DNA from 3 places in the Pseudodesulfovibrio aespoeensis Aspo-2 genome. Region 2 is predicted to be linked to each of the others. Evidence: predicted binding sites of a transcription regulator. Region 2 holds the regulator's gene; each other region holds the start of a gene.
What was found. Region 2 encodes sigma-54, which starts transcription at its own class of promoters, with help from an activator protein. Its sites were predicted from a motif close to CTGGCACGGNNNNTGCTT; they were not measured.
Positions count from the first base shown of each region.

Region 1: the regulator sigma-54 is predicted to act here: its motif matches at 3,062-3,079, upstream of DAES_RS14055 (SHOCT domain-containing protein).
Region 3: the regulator sigma-54 is predicted to act here: its motif matches at 2,218-2,235, upstream of DAES_RS05100 (LeuA family protein).

Region 1 covers NC_014844.1:3,032,883-3,037,988, forward strand. Annotated here, with positions in the region: gene DAES_RS14025 (beta-ketoacyl-ACP synthase III) at 1-505, opposite strand, end outside; gene plsX (phosphate acyltransferase PlsX) at 577-1,635, opposite strand; gene rpmF (50S ribosomal protein L32) at 1,628-1,807, opposite strand; gene DAES_RS14040 (DUF177 domain-containing protein) at 1,888-2,406, opposite strand; gene rpmB (50S ribosomal protein L28) at 2,615-2,827, shown strand; gene DAES_RS14055 (SHOCT domain-containing protein) at 3,212-3,418, shown strand; gene fdnG (formate dehydrogenase-N subunit alpha) at 4,540-5,106, shown strand, end outside.
Region 2 covers NC_014844.1:1,654,021-1,659,126, forward strand. Annotated here, with positions in the region: gene DAES_RS07415 (LptA/OstA family protein) at 1-828, shown strand, start outside; gene lptB (LPS export ABC transporter ATP-binding protein) at 829-1,554, shown strand; gene rpoN (RNA polymerase factor sigma-54) at 1,798-3,204, shown strand; gene hpf (ribosome hibernation-promoting factor, HPF/YfiA family) at 3,240-3,779, shown strand; gene DAES_RS07435 (PTS sugar transporter subunit IIA) at 3,782-4,231, shown strand; gene rapZ (RNase adapter RapZ) at 4,252-5,106, shown strand, end outside.
Region 3 covers NC_014844.1:1,148,772-1,153,877, forward strand. Annotated here, with positions in the region: gene DAES_RS05095 (hypothetical protein) at 48-998, opposite strand; gene DAES_RS05100 (LeuA family protein) at 1,027-2,160, opposite strand; gene nifH (nitrogenase iron protein) at 2,496-3,323, shown strand; gene DAES_RS05110 (P-II family nitrogen regulator) at 3,368-3,715, shown strand; gene DAES_RS05115 (P-II family nitrogen regulator) at 3,717-4,091, shown strand; gene DAES_RS05120 (nitrogenase component I subunit alpha) at 4,113-5,106, shown strand, end outside.

The DNA.
Region 1 (5,106 bases), 1.4 Mb from region 2:
TGAGCACCGCCGCGCCCGCCGCGTCGCCAAAGAGCACGCAGGTGGCGCGGTCCTCCCAGTTGACCCGGCTGGTGAGCGCCTCTGAGGCCACCACAAGTATCTTGCTCTGCGGATGCAGGGCCAGATATCCGCGCGCGGTCTCCATGGCGTAGAGAAACCCGGAGCAGGCGGCCTGCACATCGAGGCAGACCTGGCCCGCGATGCCGAGCTTTTCCTGGAGCACGCAGGCTGCCGAGGGGATGACGTAGTCCGGGGTGAAGGTGGCGAAGACGATGTGGGTCAGGTCCGAAGCGTCCATGCCCGCGGCGGCCAGGGCCTTGCGCGCGGCCTGAAGCCCCATGTCGGACGAGGTTTCGCCCTCGGCCACGATATGCCGCTCCTTGATGCCGGTGCGGCTGGTGATCCACTCGTCTGTGGTCTCGACGATCTTTTCGAGGTCCGCATTGGTCAAGACGCGCTCTGGGGCGTAATGGCCAAAGCCTCTGAGAATGAAATGAGTATTCATGGAGGGTGGTGTAAGCATTTGGCCTGTCCGGGTCAAGCGGCGCGGGGAGGGGGCCGACGGGCGGCGCGGCTCTAGGCGGCGTCCTTGGCGGTTTTTTCGAACTTGCCCGCCAGGCTGCTGTGGGCGGCCAAGCCTTCGGCCAGGTGCTCGTGCATCTTGTTGCGCACGCTGGTGGCGGCCATCTTGATGGCGTTGACCATGGCCAGCTCGTTGGACTTGCCGTGGCAGACCACCACAAGGCCCTTGAGGCCGATCAGCGGAGCGCCGCCGTACTCGGCGTAGTCCACCACCTTCTTGAACCGCTTGAAGGCGCGCAGGGAGAGCAGGGTGCCCAGCCGGGACAGCCAGCTCGATTTCAGCTCGGTCCGGAGGATGTTGCCCATGGACTTGGCCAGCCCCTCGGACAGCTTGAGGGCCACGTTGCCCACAAAACCGTCGCAGACCACCACGTCCACGTCGCCGGTGAAGATGTCACGCCCTTCGACATTGCCGATGAAGCGCAGGTCCGACTGGCGCAGCAGCTCAAAGGCGTCGCGCACCGTGGCATTGCCCTTGCCCTCTTCCTCGCCGATGGACAAAAGGCCCACCGCAGGATTGGGCACGCCGAGGACGTAGCGGGAGAGCACGTCGGCCATGAGGGCGAACTGGAGCAGGTGCAGCGGCTTGGAGTCCACGTTGGCCCCGACATCGATGAGCACCACCGGGTTCTTTTCGGTGGGCATGATCCCGGCCAGGGCCGGGCGCATGACGCCCTTGATGCGGCCAAGCACGAACATGCCGCAGGCCACGGTGGCCCCGGAGTTGCCCGCACTGACCACGCCATCGGCCACGCCCTCGGTCACGCAGCGGCAGGCCACCTGGATGGACGAGTCCTTCTTGCGCCTCAGCGCGTCCGAAGGCTTGTCGTCCATCTCGACGACCTGCGATGCGGCCCGGACAGTGATGTCCAGCCCGGCAGTGTTCAGCCTGGAAAGCTCGCTTTCGATGCGCTCCGCGTCGCCCACGAGGACGACGGCAATGCCGTTCCGCGCGGCCTGGACCGCGGCGGGCACGACGACATGGGGGCCGAAATCGCCCCCCATGGCATCCACAGCGATGCGCGGAACGATGTCGGAACCGGCGTTAGGCATCTTTGCCGCTGATAACCTGACGTCCCTTGTAGTTGCCGCACACGGAGCAGGCGCGGTGAGGAAGGGTGGGCTCGCCGCACTCGCAGAAGACGACGTTGGGAACGGCCACGTGATCGTGGGAGCGGCGCATGCCCTTGCGGGAGCGGGAAGTCCGTTTCTTGGGAACTGCCATGATGTATACCTCGCTAAAAACTGGTTGTGGTCGTATTAGTGCAGGGCGTGTCGGCTGGCAAGCACAATTCGCCGGGACGCCTATTTTAACTTCAGATTGCGGAAGACGGCAAGCCGGTCGTCCCCGTTGTCCTCAACACATTCGCAGGACTCGATGTTGCGGTCCCTGCCGCAGCCGGGGCACACGCCCTTGCACTCCTCGGAGCACAGGGGCTTGACCGGCAGGGCCAGGGCGAACTCTTCCCACAGCAGCGCGCCGATGTCGAGCTGCAACTCGCCGCTCACCTCGCGCATGCGGGGTTCCTCGCCCACCTCACTCGCGATGACCTGCTCGAAGAGGTCGAAGCTCGAATCGATCTCCACCTCGGCCCGGGCTGCGCACCGGTCGCACGGCATGAGCACCGATCCCTTCAGGGTTCCGCGCACCAGCGCGCCTCCGTCGGACTGGGGCATGATCGTGACCACGGCCACGAGATCGCGCCCCGGTGCGACATCAAGGGAAAAGGCTTCGCACCCCTCGCGCCACAGCGCCTGGTCGTCGAAGATCATGTCCCTGCCCTGGGCGGGAATGTCGCTTATCGCTATCCATTGTTCCGGCATTGTTTCCTCCGCCCGCTGACCGGGATTCCGGTGCGGGCAACCGATGCTTCGTATATGGGAACTTTTTCTCTTGTCAAGAAAAAAACCCTTGCCATTTGGCTTTCAACTCGGTAAAGAATCACTCCCGTCGCATGGAGGGTACCGACTCTCCGGCGACTGTGACTCAAAAATTTTCAAACGATTCAGGATGATTACCCAGGAGGTCGCCATGTCCCAGGTTTGCGATATATGTGGAAAAGGTCCCCAGAGCGGCAACAACGTCAGCCACTCCCACATCAAGACCAAGCGTCGCTTCATGCCCAACCTGCAGAAGGTTCGCCACCAGCTTGAGTCCGGCCAGGTCGTAAGCGTCAAGGCATGCACCCGTTGCATCCGCAACGGCGCCATCACCAAGCCCGTGGCTGTCAAGAAGGCCGACTAGCCCGGATCCGGGCCAGACGCACGCTTTTTATGTCCACACGCTGCCGCCGAATCCTCGGCGGCAGCTTTTTTGCGTCACTGCCCCCCCCCTCGACCAGCTTCAGCCACAGGGCCAAGTCGTCGCACAGGCTATTTTGTGCAAAAAGCACACAACCGGTTGCCGCATATTTGCACATCTGCACAAACCGCGCACAAGACTGCAACGCATGCTCGTTGATTTCATTCATTTTAATTTTTGGCACGACTCCTGCAAATTAGGAGTCACAGAGAGCGGACATCCCGCCCGCCCTTGAACCGCAACGAGGTCCCGATGAATTTTCTTAGTTCATTTGGCACATGGTGCACCCCCGGAGCGTGGCATGGGATCGGGCACGGCGGCGGGGGCATGTTCGGGTTGTTCCCCCTGCCTCTGGGGCCGTTCCTGCAGATCGTCCTTGTCGGCTTGCTCGCCTATGTCCTCATGCGGCGGTTCGGAACCTCTGATCCCGCCCCGGCCAGAGGCCAGTCGCCTGCGGACATTCTCAAGAGGCGGTACGCCCTGGGCGAGCTGGACCAGGAAACATTCGTGCGGATGATGAAAAATCTCGGATAAATTTCTCAGCAGCGTAGCAGCGCGACACCTCCCCTTGTGAAGAGCCCCCTGCCGACCTCAGTCCCGGCAGGGGGTTCGCCGTTTCAGGCAGGGAAAAGCCTTCCGAAGGGCGCCACTGCCCCCCCCTTTGTCGTTGGTCATCTCACCCCGCTTGCGAACACCTCCTTTGCATAACTATGCCGCCAGTGGCATAGTTATGCAAAACCGTGCCACTGATGGGTCGGCTTGCAATCCTTTCGCTGGGGCATACGGTGAGGCCCAGTCACAGGAGTGCAGACAGGTATGCAGCGCGACACACACAGACAGAAACCCGCCATCGGGATCGCCATGGCCGGACCCGCCATCCTTCAGGATGGCGGAGGACCGGTTGGCCGCTCCGTTTGGGATCGGCCTTTCCGTCGTCCTGCCCAGCGCCTGTCCATGCACATGTCTGATGGAGCCCTGTCCCCGGTAACGGGCCAGTTCGCCCCAGAGGCAGTGGGCCACGAGAACCATCGAAACCAGTTCCTCGGGCCGCGCGTCGCGGCCTGGCGACTCTGACTGGTACGCCATGGGAATCAGGTCTGGTCCCCCTCATACACCTCCCCGCAGAGCAGCCGCCCGGCCCCGCACGCCGCAGCCCCTGCTCCTGGAGACGCCACAGCGCCCAGCGCCAGCTGATTCGACGCCCTCTGATCCGGCTTTCTGGCCGGGCATTCCCCAATCCACAGCCCTGATACCGCTTCCTTTTTTGCGAACCGTTGCCGGTTCGCGCCTGTCGCGTTTCCCGCATGGCCCTTGGCCGGGAGCGCGCATCTCTTTGCTTGCGCCTGCCAACCCAGGATGCGTCCCGCCTTCGCGGGGTGTTCGATAACGTCAAAGGAGCATCGAATGTTTTTGTCAACCAGTACAACAGGCACGCCATCTCCGCAGATTCCCGCACCGCCCCCGTTCTCCGGACTGGGGCATGCGCTGGAGGCAGTTGAAACCATCGCACGGGATATGCGTCCCCAATGGGACATCCGCATTGATTGCGAAGTGATCGACATGCTGCCGCTCCCGGCGCACGGCTACGCCCTCCAGCTCTGCCTGGGCCGCGAGATTCGCGGAAGATGACACAACCGACAACCCGAGGAGAATCCATGAAAGTCAACAGAAGGCGATTTCTCAAACTGACGGCTGCCACTGCGGTGGCCACGGCCTTTGGCGGGCTGGGCTTCGTGCCCGACGCCCAGGCGCTCGACAGGGTGGCCATGCTCGGCCCCAAGTGGAGCAGGCAGACGACCAGCATCTGCCCATACTGTGGCGTGGGCTGCGGCCTGATCGTCAACACCGACCTGAAAACCAAACGCGCCATCAACACCGAGGGCGATCCCGACCACCCCATCAACGAAGGCTCCACCTGCGCCAAGGGCGCGTCCGTCTGGCAGTTGGCCGAGAACGAGGAACGTCCCAAGCGCCCCCTCTACCGCGCCCCCTACGCCACCGAGTGGAAGGAAGTGTCCTGGGATTGGGCGCTGGGCGAGATCGCCAAGCGGGTCAAGAAGACGCGTGACGCCACCTTTGCCGTGAAAAACGCCAAGGGCCAGGTGGTCAACCGCTGCGACGGCATCGCCTCGGTCGGCTCCGCTGCCATCGACAACGAGGAATGTTGGGCCTATCAGGCGATCCTGCGCTCCCTCGGACTGGTCTACGTCGAGCACCAGGCC
Region 2 (5,106 bases):
GACCGCACGCCCCGCAGCGAGCATGTGGTCACCCTGGCCAAGGGCCAGCGGGTTAAGGTCGATTTTCTGAGAGACGGTTGGTACGCGATTTTTCCCGTCAACGAGACCGAGCGTAGCGAGAAGCGGGCCATGGGCTATGCCAACGCCAAGTATCTCGTGCCGGTGACGGCGGGCGCGCCTGCTCCCCTCCATGACACGCAGCCGGAAGAGTCAGGAGACACGTCAGGGGAAGCGTCAGGAGAAGCGGCGGCAGAAGTGTCTGCTGCCCTGACCGGTCAGGACCAGCCGGTTGCGGCCAAGCCTGCGCGAAGCGGCGAAGCAGGGGTGCAGGGCGAGGGCGCGGTCAAGGGGCCGGTGGCCTCCACACCGCCAGAACCCATCCAGGTGGGCGTTGACCCGAGCCAGGTGCCGGTCAAAATCACCTCGGACCGCATGACCTACGATGAGAACGGCAAGGTCGTCTCCTTTGTGGGCAACGTGGTGGCCGTACACGGCGAACTGACCCTGTGGGCCAATCGGCTCTCGGCCTTCTTCTCGTCACGCAGCGGCAAGAAGTTCGCCGTGGACAGCATCGATCGGATCGTGGCCGAGGGCGACGTGCGCGCCCAAAAAGGCAAGACCGAAGGATCGTGCGGCAAGTTGACCTACCTGGTCGAGGAGCAGATTCTCAAGATGGAGGAGGACCCGATCCTCAAGGACGGGCCGAACAGCCTGACCGGCAATGTCATCAACTTTTTCGTGCGCGAGAACCGCAGCGAGGTTGTGAGCGGCCAGGGCAAGCGGGTCCAGGCCATTTTCCTGACGCCCGAAAAGATCAAGGTGCAGTAGATGGCCGTCGGACTCATCGCAGCCAACCTCTCCAAACGGTACGGCCAGAAAGAGGTCGTGCACGGGATCAATCTCGAACTCAACACCCGCGAGGTGGTCGGCCTGCTCGGCCCCAACGGGGCGGGCAAGACCACCACGTTCTACATGCTCGTGGGCATCGTCAAGCCCAACACCGGGCATGTGTCGCTGGGCGGCGTGCCCCTGACCGACAAGCCCCTGCACGAGCGCGCCCGCATGGGCGTGAGCTATCTGCCGCAGGAAAGCTCCATCTTCAAGAAACTCACGGTGCGCCAGAACCTCCAGATCATCCTGGAGCAGACGGCCATGACCCCTGCGGCCCAACACCGACGGGCCAACGAGCTGATGGAGATGTTCACCATCACCAAGCTGGCCGATCAGGCGGCCATGTTTCTCTCCGGCGGCGAGCGGCGCAGGCTCGAGATCGCCCGCGCCCTGATCATGGACCCCAAGTTCATCCTGCTCGACGAACCCTTCGCCGGTATCGATCCCATTGCCGTCATCGACATTCAGGAGATCATCTCGGTCCTGAAAAGCATGGACATCGGCATCCTTATCTCCGATCACAACGTGCGTGAAACATTGAACATCTGCGACCGTGCCTATCTCGTGTACGAAGGGTCGGTCATTCTAGAGGGCAGCCCGGAGGAGATAGTGCAGGACAGCCGCGCCCGCCAAATCTATCTTGGCGAGGATTTCCGCCTCTGATCCCCTTTTTCCCCATCCTTCCGCTCTTGGCGATTTACACCAGGGTGAATCATTGGTACACTTTTTTCATGTGGCGTATTCTCTGGTATTAATCGAGACGCGACAGTGGGTTATAAGTATTGTGTTGCGTCCTTTTGTGATGTGTGGCAGTGTCTGAACCAAGAATCGCATGTGATGGTGAAATAAAGTGAAACGAACCCCCGGAACGCAGTCGCGATGACTCTGGTCCGAGAGGCTTAGAATATGGGATTGGAACTCAGGCAGCAACTCAAGCTCTCCCAGCAGCTGGTCATGACCCCGCAGTTGCAGCAGGCCATCAAGCTGTTGCAACTCTCGCGACTGGAGCTTTTGGAGACGGTCCAGCAGGAACTCATGGAGAATCCGTTTCTCGATGAGACCGAAGTCGAGACCGAGATTCGCGAACCTGAGAAGTTGACTGAATCCCAGGCCGAGGAGGAGCTTGTCCGCACTGCGGACTGGGAAAACTATCTCGGCGAGTTCTCCAGCACATCCAAACAATCCACGGCCCGCGACTCCGAGATTCCTGAGGAGGGGCTTTCCTTTGAGGCGCGTCTGGCCTCGAAGCCGACCCTGGAGGGGCATCTCAACTGGCAGATGCGGCTCTCCAACTTCACCGAGCGCGAGGTCGCCATTGGCGATGTGGTGGTCGGCAACCTCGACCACAACGGGTATCTCCAGGCGACCATTGAAGAGATCATGAGCATGGTCACCGCCACGCCCGAGGAGGTGGAGTCGGTTATCCGGCGGTTGCAGCGGCTCGACCCGGTGGGTGTTGGGGCGCGCACCCCGCAGGAGTGTCTGCTGGTGCAGATGGAGGTGCTTGGCTACGACGATCCGATCCTGGTCTCCCTGGTCCGCGATCACCTGGAAGACCTGGAGAAGAACCGTTTCAAGCCCCTGGCGCGCAAGTTCAAGATTTCCATGGACGAGCTCAAGGAGTACATCGAACAGCTCCAGACGCTCGACCCCATGCCCGGCTCCCACTACGCCAGCGCCGAACCCCATTATGTCAGCCCGGATGTTTTCGTCTACAAGTACGGCGAGGATTTTGTCATCATCCTCAACGAGGACGGGCTGCCCCGGCTCCAGATGAACTCTTTCTACCTGGAGACCATGCAGGGGGCCAAGAACAAGGAAAAAGAGTATTTCCAGGAAAAGATGCGATCTGCCGCCTGGCTGATGAAAAGCCTGTACCAGAGGCAGAGAACCTTGTACAAAGTAGTTGAGAGTATTGTCCGCTTTCAGCGTGATTTCTTTGAGGAAGGCGTGACAAGACTCAAACCGCTCATCCTCAAGGAGGTGGCAGAAGACATCGAGATGCACGAGTCCACCGTCAGCCGCATCACGACCAGCAAGTACGTGTCCACACCGCACGGCATCTTCGAGTTGAAGTTTTTCTTCAACAGCGCGCTGGATCTCAATGACGGCTCCCAGGTAGGCTCCGAGAGTGTCAAGGCGCTCATCAAGCAGATGATCGCCGCGGAAGACCATAAAAAACCCTTGAGCGACGAGCGGATAGGCGAGATACTTCAGGAGAGGCTCGAAGTGAACATCGCCCGCCGCACAGTGGCCAAATACCGCTCCGCCATGGGCATAGCGTCGTCTTCCAAGAGAAAGCAGTATTTCTAAGGCAGGCTTTCAGCACGTTCAACCAGGAGGAATGTATGAACATAAGCTTCACTTTCAAGAACTTTGAGCCGTCCGATCATCTCAAGGGCTATGCGCAAAAGCGTTTTGAAAAGGTGGGCAAGTATGTTTCCGACGCGGAGGCCGACCTCCAGGTCAACCTGCTGGTCGACAAGTTCCGCCACAAGGCGGATATCATCCTGAATGCCGACGGCATCCATATTTCCGCCTATGAAGACTCCGAAGACATGTACTCGACCATCGACATGGTGCTCGACAAGCTGGAAGCCCAGATGCGACGGATGCGCGAAAAGATCAAGGACAGGACCAAGCAGGCGCGCGGCAACAAGGTCCAGATGAACTTCCTGTCCTACGGGAGCATTCCCGGAGAGTCCGGGCCGACCATAGTCGGCACCGACACTTATGAACCAAAGCCCATGTCCGTTGACGAGGCGGCCCTCCAGTTGGAGACCCTTGACAACGAGTTCCTCGTGTTTCTCAACGCCGAGACCGAGGGAGTGAACGTAATCTACAAGCGCAAGAACGGCGACTTCGGTCTGATCGATCCTGGAAACTAAGCATGAAACTCGGTGATTACCTGGACAAGGACCTCGTCCTTTATGACCTCGCCTCCGCCACAAAGCCGGAGGTGCTTGAAGAACTCCTCGCCCCGGTGGGCGTGAAATATCCAGAGATGGACACGGACCTCGCGGTCCGTGTCCTTCTTGATCGTGAAAACCTCGGCACCACGGGCATCGGTGACGGCATCGCCATCCCCCACGGCAAGCTCGAAGACCTGGAGCAGGTCATTGTGGTGGTCGGCAGGAGCGTCTCAGGGGTCGATTTCGCGGCCCTGGACCACAAGCCGTGCGCCATCTTCTTTCTTGTGCTCGCCCCTGAGCAGGTGGCAGGCATGCATCTGCGCATCCTGGCCCAGGTCTCCCGGGTGCTCAAGGACGAGGCCTTCCGGCGCGAGTTCATGGAGGCCGAAAGCAACGAGGCGCTCTGGAAGCTCCTCGAAGAGGTCTAGCCTGTGCAGGAGCCATGTCAGTGACGCCAGCCAACACCTTTCCCATGGTCGTCGTGACCGGCATTTCCGGCTCTGGCAAAAGCACGGCGCTCAAGGTCTTCGAGGATCTCGGCTTCTTCTGCATCGACGGTCTGCCGTCGGGCATGTCTCCGAAGATCGCCGATCTGATCCTCAAGCAGGATTCCAAGTACCGCGGGCTGGCGCTGGGCATGGACATGCGTCAGCCGGAATTTCTGGAAGGGTGGGACACCGCCCTTGAGGAGCTGGCCAACATGGGCATCACCCCCCAGGTGCTCTTTCTCGAAGCCAAGCTCGGCGTACTCATGCGGCGCTACGCCACCACCCGCAGGCCGCACCCCCTGGAGAGCCAGTCCTTGGGCCTTGAGCAGGCGCTGGAGCAGGAGAAATCGCTCCTCGACCCCATCCGCGCCAACGCGGAACTGGTGCTCGACACCTCTGACTATTCGGTCCATGACCTGCGCCGGGTCATCCAGACCAAATGGTCGGCCATCGAGGAGCTGGGGCGGGGCATGCGCGTGCACATCATCACCTTCGGATTCAAGTACGGCGTGCCGTCCGAGGCGGATTTCGTCTTTGACCTGCGCTTTCTGCCCAATCCCTATTTCGACAAATCCCTCAGGCCGCTTTCCGGGCTGGACGAGGCCATTGCCGACTATGTGCTCGGCAGCGAGGTCGGGGCCAAATTCAATGAGAAATTTTTAGAATTCATCACCTATGTGCTGCCCCTGTACGCCGACGAGGGCCGCTACAGGATAACCCTGGCTCTGGGGTGTACGGGCGGAAGGCACCGTTCGGTCAGCGTGGCCGAGTCCGTGCTGGCGACGCTGAAGGAAAAAGGGTATGCAGTCACCATT
Region 3 (5,106 bases), 510 kb from region 2:
CGAAGTGTCGCGCCCGTCGGTTTCTGGAGGGAGGCGTGTTCAGGGGATCAGATGGAGCAGCGCAGTTGACCGAAGGGGTTGGCGAGCCGCGGTAGCCAGGGCGCGCTGAAGAAGGCGTGTCCGGCCCGTGGAATCCGCGTGGCCGGGGTGTCGGGATCAACGCGCACGGTCACGGCTTCCGGGGTGAACTCGACGACCATGGGCACCATCTCTCGCTCGGTGTCGCCGCACAGGCTCTCCCGTTCCTTGGGCGTAAAGAGGGCGGTGCGCCCGTCAGGGGCGGCCACGGTCAGCCGTGTCAGGATGGTGGCGATCCTGGCCACTGAGCCGTCGCGGTGAAAGACCAGGGAATTGGTGTCGCCATTGACTCCCACCGCGTCGGGATCAAAGGCCGCGATCTCTCCGGCAGGGGTCTCCACCGGGGTGAACCTGGCCGGTTCGACAGAGCGGATTGTGCCGTTGGGCAGGAAGGCCACGCCCATACGCGTCTCGATCACGCCCGCCGGGGTGGGGATGGAGACCGTGTGGCCGGGCCAGAGAGTCAGACTGCGCATGGCCCCGGAGGGATGGAAGCCGACGCCGATGACCATGGCCGTCAGCACGCCCACCGGGGTGAGCAGGGTCAGGGGCGCGGCCAGTCCGGCCTCGTCGTCCTGGCCCCAGTAGCCCGAGAGCTTGCCATTGAGCGGAAAGACCCGGCTCAGGGAGCCGTCCGGATGAAAGGTGAGCATCTCCGCCGGGATGTCGCCCGCCGGGGTGGAGACGATGGTCTGCGTCTCCAGCGGCAGGGATTTCAACCGGCCCGATTCGTGGAAGACCACGGGCTGGACTTCCTTTTTGCGCAAATCGTCGGTGGTGTGCTGCGGGATCAGTTTCCCCAGCGGGGTTTCAAGGGCGCAGGCGACTCCCGGACGGCAGGAGAGCAGTGCGCCGCTGGCGTAGAGTTCCTGTCTGCCGGTCGCCTCAATGACGCCGTATGCGGTGGTGATGGGCTGCATGGTCGCTCCTTGATTGAAGTGGGGGGGGTCATGATTGGCGGTTCTTTTCAGAGTCGCGGCATCCTTCGGTCAGCCGGGCGAATTCCGTCCTGGTCAAGGGCCGCCTGAGTTCCCAGGCCCGCTGGCGGACGGTGTTTACAAGATTCGGGATGGCTGTGTCCGGGCAGTGCAGGTTGAAATCGGCCAGGGCGTTGACCACGGCCCCGCGTCCGCTCTTGCCGCCCACGGCGATGCGCCGACCTGCGCCGATGCGAGCCGGATCGTAGGGCTCGAAGAGGTCCGGCGACTTGCTCAGGGCGTGGGCATGCAGCCCGGACTCGCAGGCAAAGATGTCATCGCCCGCAATGGATTTGGTCCTGGGGATCGGCACTCCGGCTGCCTTTGACACGAAGCGGCACAGGGCGCGCAGGCCGTCGGTTCGATAGGGGCGGCAGGGGCTGTTGTTTCCGTTGAGGCAAAGATGGGCGGCCAGCTCCTCGGTGGCCGCTATGCCTGACCGCTCGCCGATGCCAAGCACGCTGGCGTCGGCATAGTCCGCGCCCGCGTCCAGGGCCGTGACCGCGTTGGCCGTGGCCATGCCGAAGTCGTCGTGGCAGTGCACGGCCAGATCAATGTCCAGGGCGGGCCGGAACAGGTCGATGAGCGCCTGCATCCGCACCGGGGTCAGGATGCCCAGCGAGTCCGAGAGGCGCACCCGCGAGGCTCCGGCCTCGGCAGCGGTCAGGGCGGCGGTCAGGGCGAAACCCAGGTCGCTGCGCGAAACATCCTCCAGGCCGACGGACACGGCGCTGACGTCCATGAGCCGGGCAGCCAGCACGGTGGAGGTGATCCGCTCCAGCACTGCCTGCCGGTCCATGCCCAGCCGTTTCTCCATGTGCGCGTCAGACACCGGCACCCCGATGTTGACGCAGTCCACCGGCAGTCCGGCGGCGGCGCGCACGTCCGCCTCGCGGCAGGGCGACCAGACGCTCAGGCGCGTTGCGCCCGCCCGCTTGCGCATGGTTCGGACCAGGGTTTCGAGTCCCTCCTGCCCCACCCAGCCCAGTTCAATCTCCTCCACGCCGAGGTCGAGCAGACCGGCGATGATGGCTTCCCGCGTGTCCAGGGTGAAATAGGCTCCGAAGAGCTGGGCACCTTCCCTGAGTGTCGTGTCGATGAGCATGATCGTGTCCCCTGGTTCCAGGCTGTCTCTTGGTTACAGGCTTTCCCTGCACCACCTGAGCATGAAGGGTGCCAAACAATCGGATTCTTGCAACATCCAGGAATAAAAGCGTTTTCATTGAATTTCCTCCTGCGGCGGTTCGCCTACGTTTTTGTAGGAAGCAACACTCTTGGTAGGTCAGCCGTGTCGCAACCTACATTTGTGTGGGGTGCCTGTCAGCGATAGATAAGTAATAAAGTCAAGTTATTTCAATATATTATGATTCAATACTTCATGTGGCACGGGCCTTGCCTAGGGAGGGCATCAACGCGAACAAACCCCTTTGGAGGAAAATCATGAGGAAAGTAGCGATTTACGGGAAGGGCGGCATCGGAAAGTCCACCACCACGCAGAACACTGTGGCCGGTCTGGCCGAGATGGGCCGCAAGATCATGGTCGTGGGCTGCGACCCCAAGGCGGACTCAACCCGCCTGCTGCTGGGCGGTCTGGCGCAGAAGTCTGTGCTCGACACCCTGCGCGAGGAAGGCGAGGACGTGGAGCTGGACGACATCCGCAAGCCCGGTTTCGGCGGCACCTGGTGCGTCGAGTCCGGCGGACCCGAGCCGGGTGTCGGCTGTGCGGGCCGCGGCATCATCACCTCCATCAACATGCTCGAATCCCTGGGCGCCTACGAGGAGTCCGAGGGCTTGGATTACGCCTTCTACGACGTGCTTGGCGACGTGGTCTGCGGCGGCTTCGCCATGCCCATCCGCGACGGCAAGGCCGAGGAGATCTACATCGTCTGTTCCGGCGAGATGATGGCCATGTATGCGGCCAACAACATCTGCAAGGGCATCATGAAGTACGCCGAATCCGGCGGGGTGCGTCTGGGCGGCCTTATCTGCAACTCCCGAAACACCGACCGCGAGGCCGACCTGATCACCGAGCTGGCCAACAAGCTGGGCACCCAGATGATCTACTTCGTCCCCCGCGACAACGACGTGCAGCGCGCCGAGATCAACCGCAAGACCGTCATCGAGTGGGACGGAACCGTGCCCCAGGCCGATCAGTATCGCGGGCTGGCCAAGGCCATTGACGGGAACACGATGTTCACGGTGCCCACCCCCCTTGAGATCGAAGATCTGGAACAGCTGCTTCTCGACTACGGCATCATGGAAGCCTAGTTAATCAAAATCAATTAAAATCAAAATGATAGGAGATATGTAAAATGATGATCATGGTCAGAGCCATTGTGCGCCCCGAAAAATCCGACGACGTGTTGGCAGCCCTGATGGACAACGGGTTTCCGGCTGTCACCAAATACTCCGTGGCCGGGCGCGGCAAGCAGCGCGGCATCAAGATAGGCGAAGTCACCTACGACGAGATCCCCAAGACCATGCTCATGAGCGTGGTCAAGGAGGCGGACAAGGACTTCGTCATCTCCACCATCATGGAAGCGGCGCGCTCCGGCGTGAAGGGCGCGTTCGGCGACGGCAAGATATTCGTCTCCCCGGTGGAGGATGTCTACACCATCAGTTCCGGCGTGCATGACACAGCCGCTGCCGAGGAGGCGTAGCATGAAGGAAGTGATCGCAGTGGTGCGCATGGACATGATGAACCGGACCAAGGCCGCGCTGACCGCTGCCGGGGTCGATGCCTTCTTCGCCCACGAGGCGCAGGGACGGGGCAAGGGGTTTGTCAATTCCGGCGTGCTTCAGGGCGCAGAGAGCGGCTACGAGGAAGCCGCCGCCGTGCTCGGGGAAAAGGGCAAGCTCTATCCCAAGCGCATGGTCACGGTGGTGGTCAAGGACGACATGGTCGAGGACGTGATCGAGGCCATCGCCAAGGTCAACCGCACCGGCAAGCCCGGCGACGGCAAGATATTCGTCCTGCCCATCAGCGACGCAGTCCGTGTGCGCACCGGTGAAAAGGGCGCGAAGTCCATAGCCTAAGCCCTGCAAGGAGAATGTGAAATGGCAAAGACCAAGAAGGCGGTACAGTTCAACCCCGCCGACATCAAGGAAGAGCTTCTCAAGAAGTATCCTCCCAAGGTGGCGAGAAAGCGCGCCACGCAGATAATGATCAACGAGGCCCAGGAAAGCGAGACACCGTCCGAGATCGTGGCCAACGTCCGCACCATTCCCGGCATCATCACCATGCGCGGCTGCACCTACGCGGGCTGCAAGGGCGTCATCATGGGCCCCACCCGCGACATCCTGAACATCACTCACGGCCCCATCGGCTGCGGCTTTTACTCCTGGCTCACACGGCGCAACCAGACCGACGCGGGCGAGACCGGCGAAAACTACATGCCCTACTGCTTCTCCACCGACATGCAGGACCAGGACATCATCTTCGGCGGAGAGAAGAAGCTGGCGGCGGCCATTGAGGAGGCCTACGACCTGTTCCACCCCAAGGGCATCTGTGTCTTCGCCACCTGCCCGGTGGGGCTCATCGGCGACGACATCCACGCCGTGGCCAGGAAGATGAAGGCGAAATTCGGCGACTGCAACGTCTTTGCCTTCTCCTGCGAAGGGTACAAGGGCGTGTCCCAGTCCGCCGGTCACCACATCGCCAACAACCAGGTCTTCACCCATCTCGTGGGCGAGAACCAGACCCCGCCCGCAGGCGAGTACAAGATCAACCTCCTTGGCGAGTACAACATCGGCGGCGACGGCTTCGAGATCGACCGCGTGCTCAAGAAGTGCGGCATCACCAACATCGCCACCTTCTCGGGCAATTCGTCCTACGAGCAGTTTGCCTCGGCCCAGCATGCCGACCTGAGCGCGGTCATGTGCCACCGCTCCATCAACTATGTGGCTGACATGCTGGAGACCAAATACGGCATCCCGTGGATCAAGGTGAACTTCATCGGGGCCGGGGCCACGGCCAAGTCCCTGCGCAAGATCGGGCAGTACTTCGGCGACAAGGCCCTTGTCGATCGCATCGAGGCCGTCATTGCCGAGG